3 regions of the Heyndrickxia acidicola genome follow, and region 1 is predicted to be linked to each of the others. Evidence: predicted binding sites of a transcription regulator. Region 1 holds the regulator's gene; each other region holds the start of a gene.
What was found. The regulator Rex, encoded in region 1, represses fermentation and respiration genes when NADH is low (regulators of the CRP and FNR family bind a similar motif). The targets are predictions, from matches to a motif close to TTGTGAAATATTTCACAA.

Region 1 (5,339 bases):
GAAAAAAGAGTACATTTATATTTTAATCACATATATTGTTATGCAGCTTTCAGGCATTATCGGAATACCGGTTGTTGCCGCTTTAGGAATCTATGTTTTTCATGAATCAAAAGCACAAATGGCACATATCGCCCTTCCCAGCTGGATTGTCATTAGTTTTATTGCCGCATTGATTATTATTCTTCCTCTTTACAAAAAGTCGATACGCAATCAGGAGGAGAGAATCAGCCCTATGCCCATTGGCCAGTCATTATTATGGGCGGTTGGCGGGATATTCATGGCATTTGCCGCCCAATATGCAGGAGCCATTATTGAGCATTTAATTGGTGTAAATGCAGCTTCTGAAAATACAGATAGGATCCTGGCATTAATTGAAAGCCTGCCATTAGTCGTTATTGTCAGTTCCATTGTTGGTCCTATATTAGAGGAAATTGTGTTTAGGAAAATCATTTTTGGATCCCTTTATAAGAAATTCTCTTTTAATATATCCGCTACGATCAGTTCATTGCTTTTTGCATTGGCTCACCAGGACATTACCCATCTGATTGTTTATACATTAATGGGCTTTACCTTTGCCTACCTATATAGAAAGACAGGACGAATTATTGTATCCACCATAGCCCATGTAGTGATGAATACAGTTGTTGTCCTGATTCAGTTGTCTCTAACAGGGCAGATGCATGACCAAATTAAAAGTGTTCAAGGTATTATTGGAGGATTTTTCTCATGAGGCCTTTATTCTCAGGTGTTTTTTATTGCCTGCTTGGCATACTGTTTACCTATTTTGCCACCCAGCAGGTTCAGTCAAGCGGCTGGGGTCTATTTCCCTTTTTAATTATTTTTCTTGCCACTCTGGATTTGGGTGCCGGTATTAAAATCATTGCTTATTATATTTTAATAAGAAATCAACGAAAATAACGACCTGATGCTGAAAAAGAAAATGTTTCAGTACTTTTATATTTTCATCCTATTTAAACAACGAAAACTGCCAGAACACCAAGCTATCAATAAGATATGTGTTCTGGCAGTTTCTTTAGCTGGAAGCACAGGCAGGAGCTTCTTCTGCAGGCCTGATCATTTATATTTCAGTTTGCTCCAAAGTGTACCTTGCTTCTGCTGCCATCGCCTTTTTATAGCCAATTCTAGAAATAAATAAGCTCAGTTCATACAGGAGGAGCAATGGTACAGATACCATCATGTGTGACAATAGATCAGGCGGCGTAATGAAAGCTGCAATGACAATCAATGCAAAATAAGCATACTTCCTAATCTTTGATAGCAGCATTGGTGTAACAATTCCCAATCTTGTCAAAAACAGCATAACCACAGGCATTTGAAATAAAAAGCCGAAGGGCAGTGTAATATGGAATAGGAATTGGAAATATTCATTGATTCCAATGACAGCATGAATGCCCATTTGGCGGGACAGCTTCAACATAAATCGCAAAACAAGTGGAAACAGCACAAAATAGGAAAAAGCCAGTCCCGCTAAAAATAAAAAGATAGCAGCTGGAATATAGGCGAGCGTTGCTTTTCGTTCTTTTTCCAAGAGGCCAGGGCTGACAAACGCCCATAACTGATAGAGAATAATGGGAATAATGATAATCAATGCGACTAGAAAAGCCATTTCCATATATATCATAAATGGATCGGTCAGCCGAAAGGCATTCAGGGTAAGCGATCTTGCATCCTGGGTATGCTGCAGGATTCTTATAAGAGGCTGTGCGATAAACAAGCTTCCTACTAAAGCAATCAAGAAAAAAATAACAATAACGAAAAGCCTTTTACGAAACTCTTCCATATGTTCAATGAATGTCATGTTTTTCTGGTTCATAACTGATTCACCCTATCGTTTCTTGACATTGCCTTGAATGAAATGATCTTTTTGATATGCCTTTAAAGATTCCATTAGCTCACTTTTGAATACGCTTAAATCTTTTTCAAAAGCTCTCCCTTTCTTAAATAGCCTTCCTGCACCATAAATAAAAACAGGCATTATCACAATGAATACAATGCTACCATATTTGCTGGTCTCATTGCCCCACCCCCCATCTCCATAATATCGAATTATGAGAATTTTGGCTATTTTATCTTCAACTTTCCTGTGTTACTTCAAAATCATTAGGATAATGCTTTAAGAAGTAGACAAACGATTGCAGTTCCACTGAAAGGTCAATATGATGGACCCTTATCTTCCCCGGTACATTCAGTCTTGCAGGAGTAAAATTTAATATACCTCTGATGTCTGTTTCAGTTAACTGATCCGTTACCTTTTGGGCAGAGTCTGCTGGTACCGTCATAATAACAATCGAAATTTTTTCTTTCTTTAAACGTTCCTGAAGCTCACTCATATGGAAAATAGGAACTTCACAAATATTGGTGCCGATTTTATCAGGATCCACATCGAAGGCCAATTCTATTTTCGTATTGTTGTTTTTAGAAAAATTATAGTTCAGAAATGCTGTTCCTAAGTTTCCCACACCAATGAGTGCCACTTTTGTCGTTTCATCCTGATCAAGCGTTTTTCGGAAAAACGATAGTAAATAATTCACATTATATCCGTATCCTTTTTTTCCTAAAGCACCAAAATAGGAAAAATCTCTCCGTATGGTTGCAGAATCCACTTTTACCGCTTCGCTTAATTCAGCTGACGATACCCTCTGCTTTCCTGAAACTGAAAGATTCTTAAGGAAACGATAATATAGAGGCAATCTTTTGGCTGTTGCTTGAGGTATTTTCATCGTCTCTTCATTCATTTGTTTTCCTCCCAGTTGGGTCTCTTTTACTAATCCTTTTCTATGCTTTCTTATAATCAGGACTAGAGACACCGCCTGTTTTTTCAACTAAAAAGGTTGGTCCAATAACCATCCCCTTATCCACAGCTTTACACATATCATATACCGTTAGAGCTGTTGTGGAAGCCGCTGTTAATGCCTCCATTTCAACACCAGTAGCCCCTTTTGTTTTCACCTTGGTAATGATCTTTAAAACAAAGCGATTATCTTCAAGTGATTTCCAGGTGAACTCTATATCTATGCCATTTAAAGGGATAGGATGACACATCGGGATGATCTCCCATGTTTTTTTTGCTGCCATTATACCTGCTACCTGGGCAACAGCCAGCACATCTCCCTTTTTTATTTTATTTTCAATGATATGCTCATAAATCTCTTGATTCACTTCAATACTCGACTCTGCCATTGCCGTGCGCACTGTGTCAGGCTTTCGGCTTACATCGACCATTTTAGCTCTTCCCTGCTCATTAAAGTGAGTTAAATTCGTCATTACCAACCACCTCTTTCGTTCAATCATACACTTTTTTATTTTGCCTGTCACCGCTCTAAAGAAGGATCAAACCTATTTCCTGCCTGATGCGCCCTTATTGCCGATAGGCCTTTAAATAAGGTAAACTAGCAGTAATGACAGAGGTGAAAATTATGATACTATTGCAGGTTCAACAGCTCTCTAAATATTTTGGAGCTGAACTTATTTTATCGAATATAAAACTTGAAGTTCAACATAGAGACAGAATTGCGCTTGTAGGTCGAAATGGTGCAGGAAAATCAACACTTCTTAAAATGATCTCTGGACAGATGTCCTATGACAGCGGCGATATAATGAAGCCGAAAGAAGTAACAATGGGCTACCTGGCGCAAAACACTGGATTGGAATCCAGTTTATCTATATGGGAAGAAATGCTTACTGTTTTTGAAGATCTCCGAAAAATGGAGGCAGAGCTGCGCCTTCTTGAACAGCAAATGGCTGATCCCAATATATATGAAAATAATGAGCGTTATGAAAGGCTTTTAAAAGAATATGACCATTTGCAGGTTACGTTCAAGGATCTTGGTGGTTATCAGTATGAAGCAGATATCCGTTCGGTCCTACATGGGCTCCGCTTTCACCAATATGATTACAGCACATTCATTTCCACCCTAAGCGGTGGCCAGAAAACAAGGCTTGCACTTGCCAAACTGCTTTTAACGAAGCCAGATATATTAATCCTGGATGAGCCTACCAACCATTTGGATATTGATACGTTATCATGGCTTGAACAATATTTGCAAGGATATCAAGGCGCCATCTTAATCGTTTCACATGACCGCTACTTTTTGGACAAGGTTGTCAATCAAGTTTATGAGCTTTCCAGGCATTCCATTCAAAAATTCAAGGGAAATTACAGCCAATACCTGGATCAAAAAGCGGAACAATATGAACGGGATTTTAAGCTTTATGAAAAGCAGCAGGAGGAAGTCGCAAAGCTGCAGGATTTCATCCAAAAGAATCTTGCTAGAGCTTCCACTACCAAAAGAGCTCAAAGCCGGAGAAAGCAGCTGGAGCGTATGCAGTTGATGGATCGCCCTCTTGGTGATGAGAAGTCCGCGAATTTTATGTTTAGTATTGAAAAACAAAGCGGGAATGATGTTCTTAGTATAGTCGATGGGGCAGTTGGCTACGATCATAACCCTGTCTCAACACAAATCGATATCTCCGTTAAAAAAGGGGACAGTATTGCACTTGTAGGTCCAAATGGAATTGGGAAATCCACTTTGTTAAAAACGATTATTAAATCACTGCCACTTCTTCACGGATCCATCCAGTATGGTTCAAATGTATCTATAGGGTATTACGACCAGGAACAGGCCAAGCTTTCCTCCAATAAAACAGTACTTCAGGAATTATGGGATGACTATCCTTTAAAGGATGAAAAAGAAGTCAGGACAGTACTTGGCAATTTTCTTTTTTCCGGGGATGATGTTTTGAAGATTGTTTCCTCCTTGAGCGGTGGAGAAAAGGCACGCCTTGCCCTATCAAAATTAATGATGCAAAAGGCAAATTTTCTTATTTTGGATGAACCGACTAACCACTTAGATTTAGACAGTAAAGAAGTGCTCGAGAATGCACTAATCGATTACCCTGGTACTATTTTGTTTGTTTCTCATGACCGGTATTTTATTAATAGACTTGCAACCAAGGTGATTGAACTTTCAGGAGATGGTACACAGGAGTTTCTGGGCGACTATGATTATTATGTGAATAAAAAGCTTGAAATGATTGAACTGGAGAAGCTTGAAAACAATACACAAGAACAAAAGCCTTCCCAGTCCCAGGCTAAGCAATCCTATCAGTTAGATAAAGAAGCAAAAAAACTGGAAAGACAGCGAAAGAGGCGCCTTGAGGAAATAGAAGCGGAAATTGAAAGGCTTGAAGAAATAAAAGCAGAAAACGAAGGTCTTCTATATGATTCAGAGGTTTACCAAAACCATGAAAAGGTCCTGGTTATCAATAATAATATTGAAGCCGCAAAAAAACAGATTGAGGATTTAATGGACGAGTGG
Region 2 (5,339 bases), 1.6 Mb from region 1:
TTAAAATTTGCTTAGCCTGAATCATGTGTTTATATGATTTGCCGCTTTTAATGAGCTCTTGAAGTTCGGGATCTGCTCCTCCCCTTGAAGGCTCCTGAACAAAAAAGTAAAGCACAATTAAAATGAGACCGATAAAACCAACTATTTCAAACGGAGTCCTCCAGCTTGAAGCAGTAGCAATTAAAGAGGCCATTATAGAGCCTCCAATCCCGCCAAGACCCTGTGCCATACCCCACAGGCTCAGGACAAGCCCTCTCATCCGGTATGGGATAGAATCGGTCAACACACTGAAGCCAATGGACGCAATACATCCAAGCCCTATACCCGTAAGGATTTGGAACAAAAGCAACTGAAAGAAGCTGGTACAAATGGCCGTTAAGAAAACCGATAATGCCCAAATCAGCGTTCCAGCCATAATCAGTCTTTTTCTTTTAAACCTTCCGGAGAGATAGCCCCAGAAAATAGAAGACACGGCAGTGACTAAAATATTCACTGCAGATATAATCCCCATATCAGCAAGCTTAATGTGTAAATCATGGGAGATAGATTGGAATAATGGCGGAAAAAGGCCGATTATTAAATTGTCAAATGCAGCCAAAATAGTGAAGACAAAGATTGTATATATCATGTTTGCTCTGTTTTTTTTCAAATGACTTACTAGCTCCTTCGCAATTTCGATGTTAATTATGGCGTTCTTGTTATATAATAAATCATGAACACCTTAAAACCAAACATCTTGAATAAATATTAGCTGTTTTTGGAAAGCTTGGTGCTTTTCGTGGAATGGGCAAATTCATAGTTAGTCCGTAATCGAGGTACCTTTTCATCCATTCTTCAAAAGGTTGTATATTGACCCTATATTTTATCAAATTCTCGAGCACAAGCAGCAAAGAGTTTGAAAAGAGCCTAAAAAATAAATCAAATTTAACCTGAAAACCAACCAATTAGAACAAAATTACCATCTTATCACTATATTTGATATAATTATAATATACATAGTTAAGAAAGGCATGGTTTAATGAGCAAAAACATCCTAATCATTTCCTCTGATAATACAGGACATGGTCATAAAAGCATAACAGAATCCCTTTGCGAGAAAGTGGATGACCATAACGTTAATATACATGTAGTAGATGGATTTTCACTGGGCGGCGAAGTGCTCCTCAGTGTAGGTAAATCTTATGGACCTATTACAAGGACTGCTGAAGGACTATGGAAGCTGGTTTGGAATCTATCTTCTTTAAAACCGGCAGTAGTGAATCAAATGATTGAAACAGTCATAAAAAATAATTTCCTAAAACTTTTAGAGGAATTTAAACCGGATATCATTTTATCTGTGCATCCAAACTTTAACGGTTCCATTCTAAACATTCTGGAAAAACAAGGAATAAAAATTCCCTTTGTTACTTTGATTGCCGATTTAGTCAGCATTTATCCATTATGGGCAGATAAACGGGCAGATTATATTATAAGTCCTACAGTTGAAGCCAAGGAAAAATGCATTGAATATGGCGTACCAAGTGAGAATATTAAAGTACTGGGCTTCCCTGTACGTTCCCGTTTTTACCGTAAAGCAGCTAATCCTAAAAAAACATATACACCTAATGAAGGCAAGCCTTTAAAATGCCTGATTATGAGCGGCGGCGAAGGTGTAGGAAATATGAAAAATATCGCTGAAAACCTTCTGGACCATTTTGACTGCAATGTCAAAATTGTGGCAGGACGCAATGTTAAAATGAAAAAGAAGCTTGAAAATGCATTGGGAAAATACGGTCAAAAGGTCGAAGTGTACGGTTTTACCAAAGATATCCAAGATCTTATGTTCAGCTCTGATATTGCTTTTACAAGAGGCAGTCCAAATGTCATGTTTGAAGCTTTTGCGAGTAATACACCTATTATTATTACAGGAGCCCTTCCAGGCCAAGAGGAAGGTAACCCGGGTTTTGCAGAAAAATTTAATCTTGGGATAATTTGCAAAAGTACACAGGACATCGAGCCGACAATTGAAGAGCTGCTTGCAAATAATGCTGAGAAACTGAACAACATTATTGAGTCTCAGCAAAATTTTATTAATGAGCATGCTGCAGAGGATATAGTTCAATTTCTTTTAAATCTCGATGATCCTGTATATCAGACATCAGTTAGCCTTTCTTATAATTAATGAGTTTTTTTGGGGGTGCATTGCATCCCCTTTTTGATTTTTTCCGTTTTTTTAATCCCACCCTTTTTAAGTCCAAAATACACTCTTTCACTTACATACCCGGTCCCATCGGAAAATAAAACATGTTCCTGATTCGTCAAGGAAAGGAAAAAAAGTCTTCCCTTTTAACCCTGTGCCTTCAGCATAAAAGGTTTTAGGGTTTTGTTAACTCCTTGGAGCTCAAACGAATCTTATTACCAGATTGCTTTCCCTTTATATATCCTTAAAATACCATTTTTTCTATTATTTAGCAATAATACACTACGAATTCCTCTCATTTTTTTGTTCATTTTTACAACAATTACAAAAACTAGAAGTATAAAATTAGTTATCTTTTACTACAGTAAAGTGTTAAATTCCATGTTATGATAGCAATAGGCATTTATTTTGCCTACTATCCCTTTTTCTTTTTTCTTGCAACCTATTCCGGTTGCTTTTTTTAAAAAATATAAGTTTACATAATATTTTTATTGTCAAAATCATGTCCCCATAGTTTTTTTCTTCGCCAAATAAAAAGATCTTGCAGCAGCTGCAAGATCTTTTTTCATCTGATTTATAAAAATATTAATAAGCCAGGCTGAACAATCCTTTAATATGCGTTAAGTAACGAATATTACTTGCTTCTTTCATCAACGTTGCAGGCATACCTTTAAGAGGAATTGAATTGCCTCCGATTGTAGCAACCCCATCTTTACGTCCTAAGCTTGCCAATGTACCTGAATTAATTGGGCTGAATGTTTCATGTGTTTTGCTTTCTAAGAAAGCATATAAGTTATAACCGATTAATTCTCCCATTTGCCATGCAATTTGAGCTGTTGGAGGGAATGGACGTCCATCACTTCCAAAGTAAACTGCGCTGTCTCCTGCAACAAAAACATCGTTATGAGATGTAGACTGAAGGAATTCATTTACTGTCGCGCGTCCACGGTTTACTTCCAGGCCAGACTCAGCCACTAACGGATTACCTTGAACTCCGCCAGTCCACACGAATGTATTGGTAATGATTTTTTGTCCATCTTTTAAGTCGACAGTATTCCCCTCAACATTTGTAACAGGAAGGCCTGTAAGGAATTTAACACCGCGATTTTCCAAACTCTTCGTAGCGCGTTCAATAAGATCGTCAGGAAGAACTGGCAGGATTTTTGGGCCAGCTTCTACAAGCATTAATTTAATTTCAGAAGCATCTACACCGTACTTCCTTGTTAAACCCGGAAGCTTGTCTGCAATTTCACCAACAAGTTCGACACCTGTTAAACCGCCGCCGCCGATAAGAATAGTTGCATCAGCTTCATTTTTCGTTTGAGCATATTCGCGAATACGGTTTTCAATATGTTTTTGAATTTTAACAGCATCAGCAGCAGATTTAAGCACCATGCTGTTTTCTTCAAGACCAGGAATACCAAAGTAGGCAGTTACGCTTCCAAGACCTACAACTAGTGCATCATACGTTAAGTTCGATCCGTCAGAAAGCTTTACATTTTTCTTGTCTACAGAAAAATTTTCCACTTTAGCAATTTTAAGATCAATATCTTTTCCTTTAAACAGCTTAGTTAAAGGCAGTGATATAGCTGTTTCTGAAATGCTACCAGCAGCCAAACGGTGCAATTCAGTAATAATTTGATGAGTTGGGTATTGGTTTACCACTGTTACCTTTGCTTCATCTTTGTTTAAGTATTTTCGGACAGATAAAGCAGCTAAAACGCCGCCATACCCTGCGCCTAAAATAACAATATGTTTTGACATAGTATTTCCTCCGTCCTTACTTTTAAATGTAAATAGAACTATTTTAAGTTTTGGCGTTCCGCATTGATTTGCAAGAAGGCATTAGCAAAACGGAAAAGCTTTTGAACTTGCGGGTCTTTTATCATTCTTAAAAGTCCGAATAGACCTATCACTTCATTACTTTCGTCAGCACGGTCCTTAGCTTCAATCGCAGTCGCAGCAAGTCCTTTAACAGTTTCCACTACAGGTTCTGCAATTTCTTTTACTGCACCTACTGTATCACTTTTTAGGATATCATCTGTTGCTACAGCTTGAGCAAAATCATATGATTTTGTAAGCAATCCGACGATTTCTGTTAATTTTGGAAGCTGATCGACTAATGCATTTAATGATTCCTGCACCTCTGGTTTTAATAGCTGGTCAAGCACATCAAGCTGTTCTTTGCTTGGAGATAATCTTACCTGTTCAGCATTTTGTTGAGTTGTTTCTGACATATCAATTCTCCTTTACAATAAGCGGCTATGCTTAGTTTTTTAGGATTACAGGGAAATCCTGTTATTTCTAGGTATATACTTCCTTCAACTCGGAGAAGGGTTTGTGAAACTTTACACAAAGATTCACCCAAAAATAAGATGGTCTATATCAGCCCGTATTTCCTGCCCTGCAAACCATTCCCGATTAAGAAGACCTTCCTGAACTATAATATCACATTAACGTTAAAAAATCTCCAATTTATAATAGCAAATAGCATGAAACTTCCACCTTTCTTGTTTTAATGGCGGAAATTGTTCCTATTTATCATTAAGTTTTCCCTTTTCAGTTATTCCATACACTTTTTTCTTTAAAACCAGCAGTAATTTTATTTGCTTAAACTTTGTTAAATTTTCATGTTAAAAACAACGGATTTCTTGAACTTATAATACATTTCTAAGGAGACTTTATAAAAAACGAACAGTCACACAAACTTTTTACTGTTTAATTACATTGTGAAATATGAAGAGACTGTCCCAAAGGTCCAATGATATCAGAAGACCTTGGAAACAGCATCTTTTTCCTGCTAGTTGATTTGAGCTGCAGACACTCGCTTTCCGCGGGTGGCCGGGAGCCTCGTCACAAGCTCCTGCGAGGTCTCCCTAAGGCCTCTGATCCCGCAGGAGTCTTGCGTTTCCGCTTCAATCAACCTGGATTAAAAACGAACATTGGGTCATACTCATATATGCATACCGCTGTTTGTCCTGCCTGTTCACTTCCGTTAATCATTAGAAGTGTATGATCAACTTAATTTTTTTCAGAGGCCACCCTAATATGTTCTTTTTTCCCTATCTATAATAATGACTCCCATAGGTCGTTTGGGTAGTTTTTTGAACTCGTATAAAGTGATTTTTCAGGGCAGCCTAGTCTAAAACTAAATAGAAAA
Region 3 (5,339 bases), on a different contig from region 1:
CATTCTGTGTCAGAGCATCCTTCCAGCCAGAACTCCAAAGAACGGAGATCCTTAACATCCGTTAGTATAAGGAAAAACTCAGACGTTAACCTAATAATCATCCAACGTGAGTACGAAACACAAACCAAAAGTGACAATTTTTGCTTTTATAAATACATGATTAATTGTATTGTATAGCTGAACTTTCATTAAAGAAGTGACAAGAATTATGGCTGAATGCTCCAGTGCTAATAAATTTCTAATGGAATGAATTAGGGAGTCACTTATGCATACATTTAATCCCCAGTCAAAGATGGCGTATGCTTTTACATGCTTAGATAGATGTGAATCATTATGACTATATCGTCATTGCTTGTTGCTTTTAAAAATTTCATCTGATGTCATGGTATCTTTTCATCCTATTGTATAACCTTGTATCTTCTATATAATTGTTTCACAAATTGTATAACAGATGATTGGTAAGCTATGCCTAGAAATCCATAAACACTCCTTAATAATTTAGCCTTTTGAGCGCAAACTATTACTAATATGAATAGATAATATTATTTATATGAATTTTACGAATGAAAGAATAAGAGTTACAGTAGAAAGTGTTAAGGGAACTCAACAAAAGTTGTTAAAAGAATTAGTGTAACGTACAAATAAACATGATTAATAGGAGGGCAAAACGTTTTGGAAAAAGATCGCTTACATCAAGGTTTAGACAAATTAATGGAATATACACTGACTTCTAACAAGGATATCTCAACACACTAAAAAAAATCAGAGGATCTAGAAGAGATTGCTCCTGATGTTGGTAAATATATTATCGAATTTGCGTATGGAGACATATACTCCCGACAGGTTTAAGCAATCAACAAAGGGCACTTGTCACCATCTCTTCACTCATCACTCAAGGAACCGAACCACAGATGGAACTTCATCTTAATACAGCACTTACTTCCGGTTTAACACCGGAAGAAGTAGTGGAAGCTATCATTCAATTGATTCCTTATACAGGGTTCCAGCGTGTACTGAATGCTCTTTCAGTGGCTAAAAAGGTATTCAACCAGCGACATGTACAGGTCCCAGAACACACTGAGCTCTAAAACGCATTATTTTGATTTTAGGGTGAGGACAGCGGAGTGCAAAGTGAAAGAGTCGTCCATAGAAAGACGGCTCTTTTTTTAAAAAAATTGTGATCCATTTCACAATACCAAAAGGTTGTGAGTGAAAATGAAAGTTATGAAAATGGTATGGCAGGTGTGCTTTTTTTACATCCTTTTCCTCATTGGAAACGTGCTGTCAAGCACTCTGCATGTACCTATACCAGGAAGTATATTCGGCTTATTTTTGCTGTTTGGATTACTGGCGTTAAAAATAGTTAAAGTAGAGTGGGTGGATTTAGGAGCTGCTTGGCTTTTATCGGAACTTCTTTTGTTCTTCGTGCCCTCTGCAGTGGGGATTATTCAATACAAAGAGATTATGGGACTTCAAGGAATTAAAATTGTATTGGTCATTTTAGTGAGCACCTTATTCGTCATGACATTCACTGGAATATCAGCTGAAATTTTATCTAAATTTAGAAGGGGTGGAAAACGTGGAACACCTTCTGCCAATCGCTAGTTTGATCCTGACTGCAGCCATCTTTGTTTTATGCAAAAAGCTATATAAAAAAAGAAAATCTCTTTTACTCACACCCATTTTAATTTGTCCCCTTATCTTAATCATAATGTTATTGATCTCCCATACATCTTATTCTACTTACAACAGTGGCGCACAGTGGCTCACAAAGCTTTTAGGACCAGCAACCGTTGCATTTGCTGTCCCGATGTATAAGCATTACCAACTGCTAAAAAAACATGTGGTTGAGATCATTATCAGTCTCATTGTAGGCTCTTTGACAGCCATTGCTTCTTCCTTTCTTTTTGCAGTATGGGTTAAACTAAGTCCTTCGTTAATTAATAGCTTGGTACCGCGTTCTATCACGACCCCTATTGCCATGGACATTTCTAAAACCATAGGAGGGGTACCGACCTTGACGGCTGTTTTTGTCATCGTTACCGGGCTTGCAGGAACAGTAGTAGGTCCTTTGTTAATTCGATTGATTGGTATTCGGTCTTCCACTGCCAAAGGACTGCTGCTTGGGATGGGAGCGCATGGTGCTGGAACATCAAAAGCATTTGAAATGGGGGAACTGGAAGGAACATTTGCAAGCTTAGCAATGGTCGTAGCTGCTATTATCAGCATTATTCTAGCTTATACGTTTTTTCCAGTATTACAAACAGAATTGATTCGCTGAATGATTGTGATGCTACGAAATTCTGTTTCATTATCTATCTAATGAATGACGTGTCAAAAGCAAATATAGGATCCATAAACTTAAATTGTATGGATCCTATTTAGTTTAAAAAAGAATGTACTAGGTGGGGAAAACTACCAATGTATGAGGATTTATCTTTAAGTCTTCACGTTTTCACATAATTGACAAGGTTTTGTCGTTCGTTGTTCAAATTTTTATCTTCAGTTTATGTACACAAGGCATATAATAGTAGTAACACAAAGTTTGTGAAACATTGAACATATTTATGTGAAATTGTTCACAAACTCTTTAATAAAAGGAGCTATGACAATGGATACTGTATTTCTTTCACGTATACAATTCGCATCCACCACTTTGTTTCACTTTCTTTTTGTTCCGCTTTCTATCGGGCTCGTTTTTCTTATTTCCATTATGGAAACTTTATATGTCATAAAAAAAGACGAGCAGTACAAAAAATTGGCAAAGTTTTGGGGACACTTATTTTTAATCAATTTTGCAGTAGGGGTAGTAACGGGGATTCTGCAGGAATTTCAATTTGGGATGAACTGGTCTGAGTATTCCAGGTTTGTGGGCGACGTATTTGGAGCACCGCTTGCCATTGAAGCCTTACTGGCATTTTTCATGGAATCCACTTTCCTAGGCCTTTGGATTTTCGGATGGGATCGTTTGCCGAAATGGGTTCATTGCCTATGTATTTGGCTGGTATGCATTGGCACAATGTGCTCTGCATTCTTTATCCTGACGGCTAACTCCTTTATGCAGCATCCAGTAGGTGCTGTTTTAAGACACGGTCGTTTAGAAATGAATAATTTCTTAGCACTTTTAACGAACGGTCAGCTTTGGGTAGAATTCCCGCATACCATTTTGGGATCCTTTGCAACAGGTGCATTCTTTATTACAGGTATTAGTGCCATAATGCTGTTGAAGAAAAAACATGTTGCATTCTATAAAAAGTCCTTTCAAGTTGCCATCATCGTTGGATTGTTTTCCGGGATTGGCATTACTTTATCCGGACATGAACAAGCACAGTATTTAGTTGAAACACAACCAATGAAAATGGCTGCAAGTGAAGGTTTATGGCAAAACAGCGGCAACCCTGGAGCTTGGACGGTGACAGCCAATATTGATCAAGCACATAAAAAAAATACCGCTGAAGTTGAAATTCCGTATCTATTAAGCTTTTTATCGTATGGAAAATTTAACGGTTCGGTAGTTGGGATGAATGAACTCCAGAAAAAATACACCGAGCTTTACGGACCGGGAAACTATCTCCCGCCAGTGCGAACTGCTTTCTGGAGTTTTCGGATAATGGCTGTTTTAGGTGGAGGATTGGCCTTTTTGGCGGTTTGGGGAACCTACTTGCTGGTTAGAAAGAAATTGCAGCAAAGCAAATGGTTTTTGCGCATCATGGTTGCAGCGATCACTTTTCCGTTTATTGGAAGTTCTACAGGATGGATTATGACAGAAATCGGCCGTCAACCATGGGTAGTCTTCGGCTATATGAAAACACAGGCTGCTGTCTCACCTAATGTAACTGCAGGTGAACTTTTGTTCTCGATTATTGCTTTTTCCGTTTCTTATCTTATTTTATTTGCTGTGATGGTCACTCTATTCGTTCGGGAAATTAAAAAAGGGCCTGTACATGAAGAGGATCATACATCGGTTATTCATGATCCATTTACGAAGGAGGGATACCATGCTATCTCTTAATGCGCTTTGGTTCTTACTCATTGCTGTATTGTTTGTCGGTTTTGTTTTTCTAGAAGGATTTGACTTTGGTATCGGGATGTCGAGTCGTTTTGTTGCAAAAAATGATATAGAGCGCAGGGCATTTATTAATACGATTGGCCCATTTTGGGATGCCAATGAGGTATGGCTTATAACCGCTGTAGGGGCAATGTTTGCAGCATTTCCAAATTGGTATGCTTCTCTTCTCAGTGGATTTTATTTGCCTTTTGTCTTTTTGCTTCTTGCCTTGATCGGCAGAGGGGTAGCATTTGAATTTAGAGGAAAATCAGAAAGCAAGGCTTGGAGAAATACATGGGATTGGATTATATTTTTTGGAAGCATGCTCCCGCCTATGATCTTGGGGATCGTGTTTGCTGCCTTTCTTAAAGGAATTCCTCTAGATAAACAGATGAATATCCATTTACACTTCACGGATGTAGTAAATGTTTACACTCTACTAGGCGGCATCACGCTTACGGTTTTATGCTTATGGCACGGGTTGATTTTTGCCACCCTTCGCACAGTTGATGACCTGCGTGACCGATGTCGGAGAGCTGCAAAAAAATTATTGCCTATAAACGCTTTATTCTTACTGGTATTCATATTGATGACATTCTTTTCGACGGATGTTTTCGCTCATCACGGGATGCTGCTGGAATCCTTATTTATTCTTGGTGTTCTTGTGTATTTACTGGCTGGATTCTTTCTTACCAAAAAACGGGATGGCTGGTCTTTCGTTATGTCCGGCTTCACTCTTATTTTGCTCATCGCTTCCGTTTTTATTGGTTTATTTCCAAACGTTTTGATTAGTTCGATTAGCAGTCAGTATGACCTAACGATTCATAACGCTTCATCCAGTAGCTATTCGTTAAAAATCATCACGTATCTCTCACTGACACTTTTGCCTTTTGTTTTGGGGTATCAGATTTGGAGCTACTATGTTTTTAGAAAACGCGTCAATCATAAGGAGCGTATGGAATACTAATGAAAACAAATATAATGGCCTACAAAGGGATAAAAACAGTACTCATAGCAGTAGCAGGATTGGTTTTTCTTCAATCATTGGCAATTATATTTCAAGCCAAATGGCTATCAGAAGTCATTACAGCGCTTTTCCATCATCATTCATTATCTAGTCAAATACCTGCCATTATGTATTTCGTAATGGCTTTTCTTTTTAGACAGTTAATGAGTTTGGTAATCAGAAAAGTGTGCTTGCGATTCAGCACCAAAACGGTTAAAGAGCTACGCGAAGCCCTAATGGAAACGATTTTTTCCCTAGGTCCTCGCTTTACTAAAAAAGAGGGGA

Region 2: the regulator Rex is predicted to act here: its motif matches at 4,518-4,535, upstream of A5N88_RS06705 (helical membrane plugin domain-containing protein).
Region 3: the regulator Rex is predicted to act here: its motif matches at 2,568-2,585, upstream of A5N88_RS23580 (cytochrome ubiquinol oxidase subunit I).

The regions. Positions count from the first base shown of each region.
Region 1 covers NZ_KV440953.1:3,050,292-3,055,630, forward strand. Annotated here, with positions in the region: gene A5N88_RS14205 (CPBP family intramembrane glutamic endopeptidase) at 1-730, shown strand, start outside; gene A5N88_RS14210 (YdiK family protein) at 727-918, shown strand; gene tatC (twin-arginine translocase subunit TatC) at 1,079-1,834, opposite strand; gene A5N88_RS14220 (redox-sensing transcriptional repressor Rex) at 2,094-2,756, opposite strand; gene moaC (cyclic pyranopterin monophosphate synthase MoaC) at 2,797-3,285, opposite strand; gene A5N88_RS14230 (ABC-F family ATP-binding cassette domain-containing protein) at 3,438-5,339, shown strand, end outside.
Region 2 covers NZ_KV440953.1:1,431,254-1,436,592, forward strand. Annotated here, with positions in the region: gene A5N88_RS06690 (MFS transporter) at 1-649, opposite strand, end outside; gene A5N88_RS06695 (MGDG synthase family glycosyltransferase) at 1,019-2,161, shown strand; gene A5N88_RS06700 (NAD(P)/FAD-dependent oxidoreductase) at 2,765-3,943, opposite strand; gene A5N88_RS06705 (helical membrane plugin domain-containing protein) at 3,982-4,416, opposite strand.
Region 3 covers NZ_LWJG01000004.1:247,571-252,909, reverse strand. Annotated here, with positions in the region: partial or broken gene A5N88_RS23595 (carboxymuconolactone decarboxylase family protein) at 712-1,088, shown strand; gene A5N88_RS23590 (CidA/LrgA family protein) at 1,216-1,605, shown strand; gene A5N88_RS23585 (LrgB family protein) at 1,580-2,281, shown strand; gene A5N88_RS23580 (cytochrome ubiquinol oxidase subunit I) at 2,612-4,012, shown strand; gene cydB (cytochrome d ubiquinol oxidase subunit II) at 3,999-5,015, shown strand; gene cydD (thiol reductant ABC exporter subunit CydD) at 5,015-5,339, shown strand, end outside.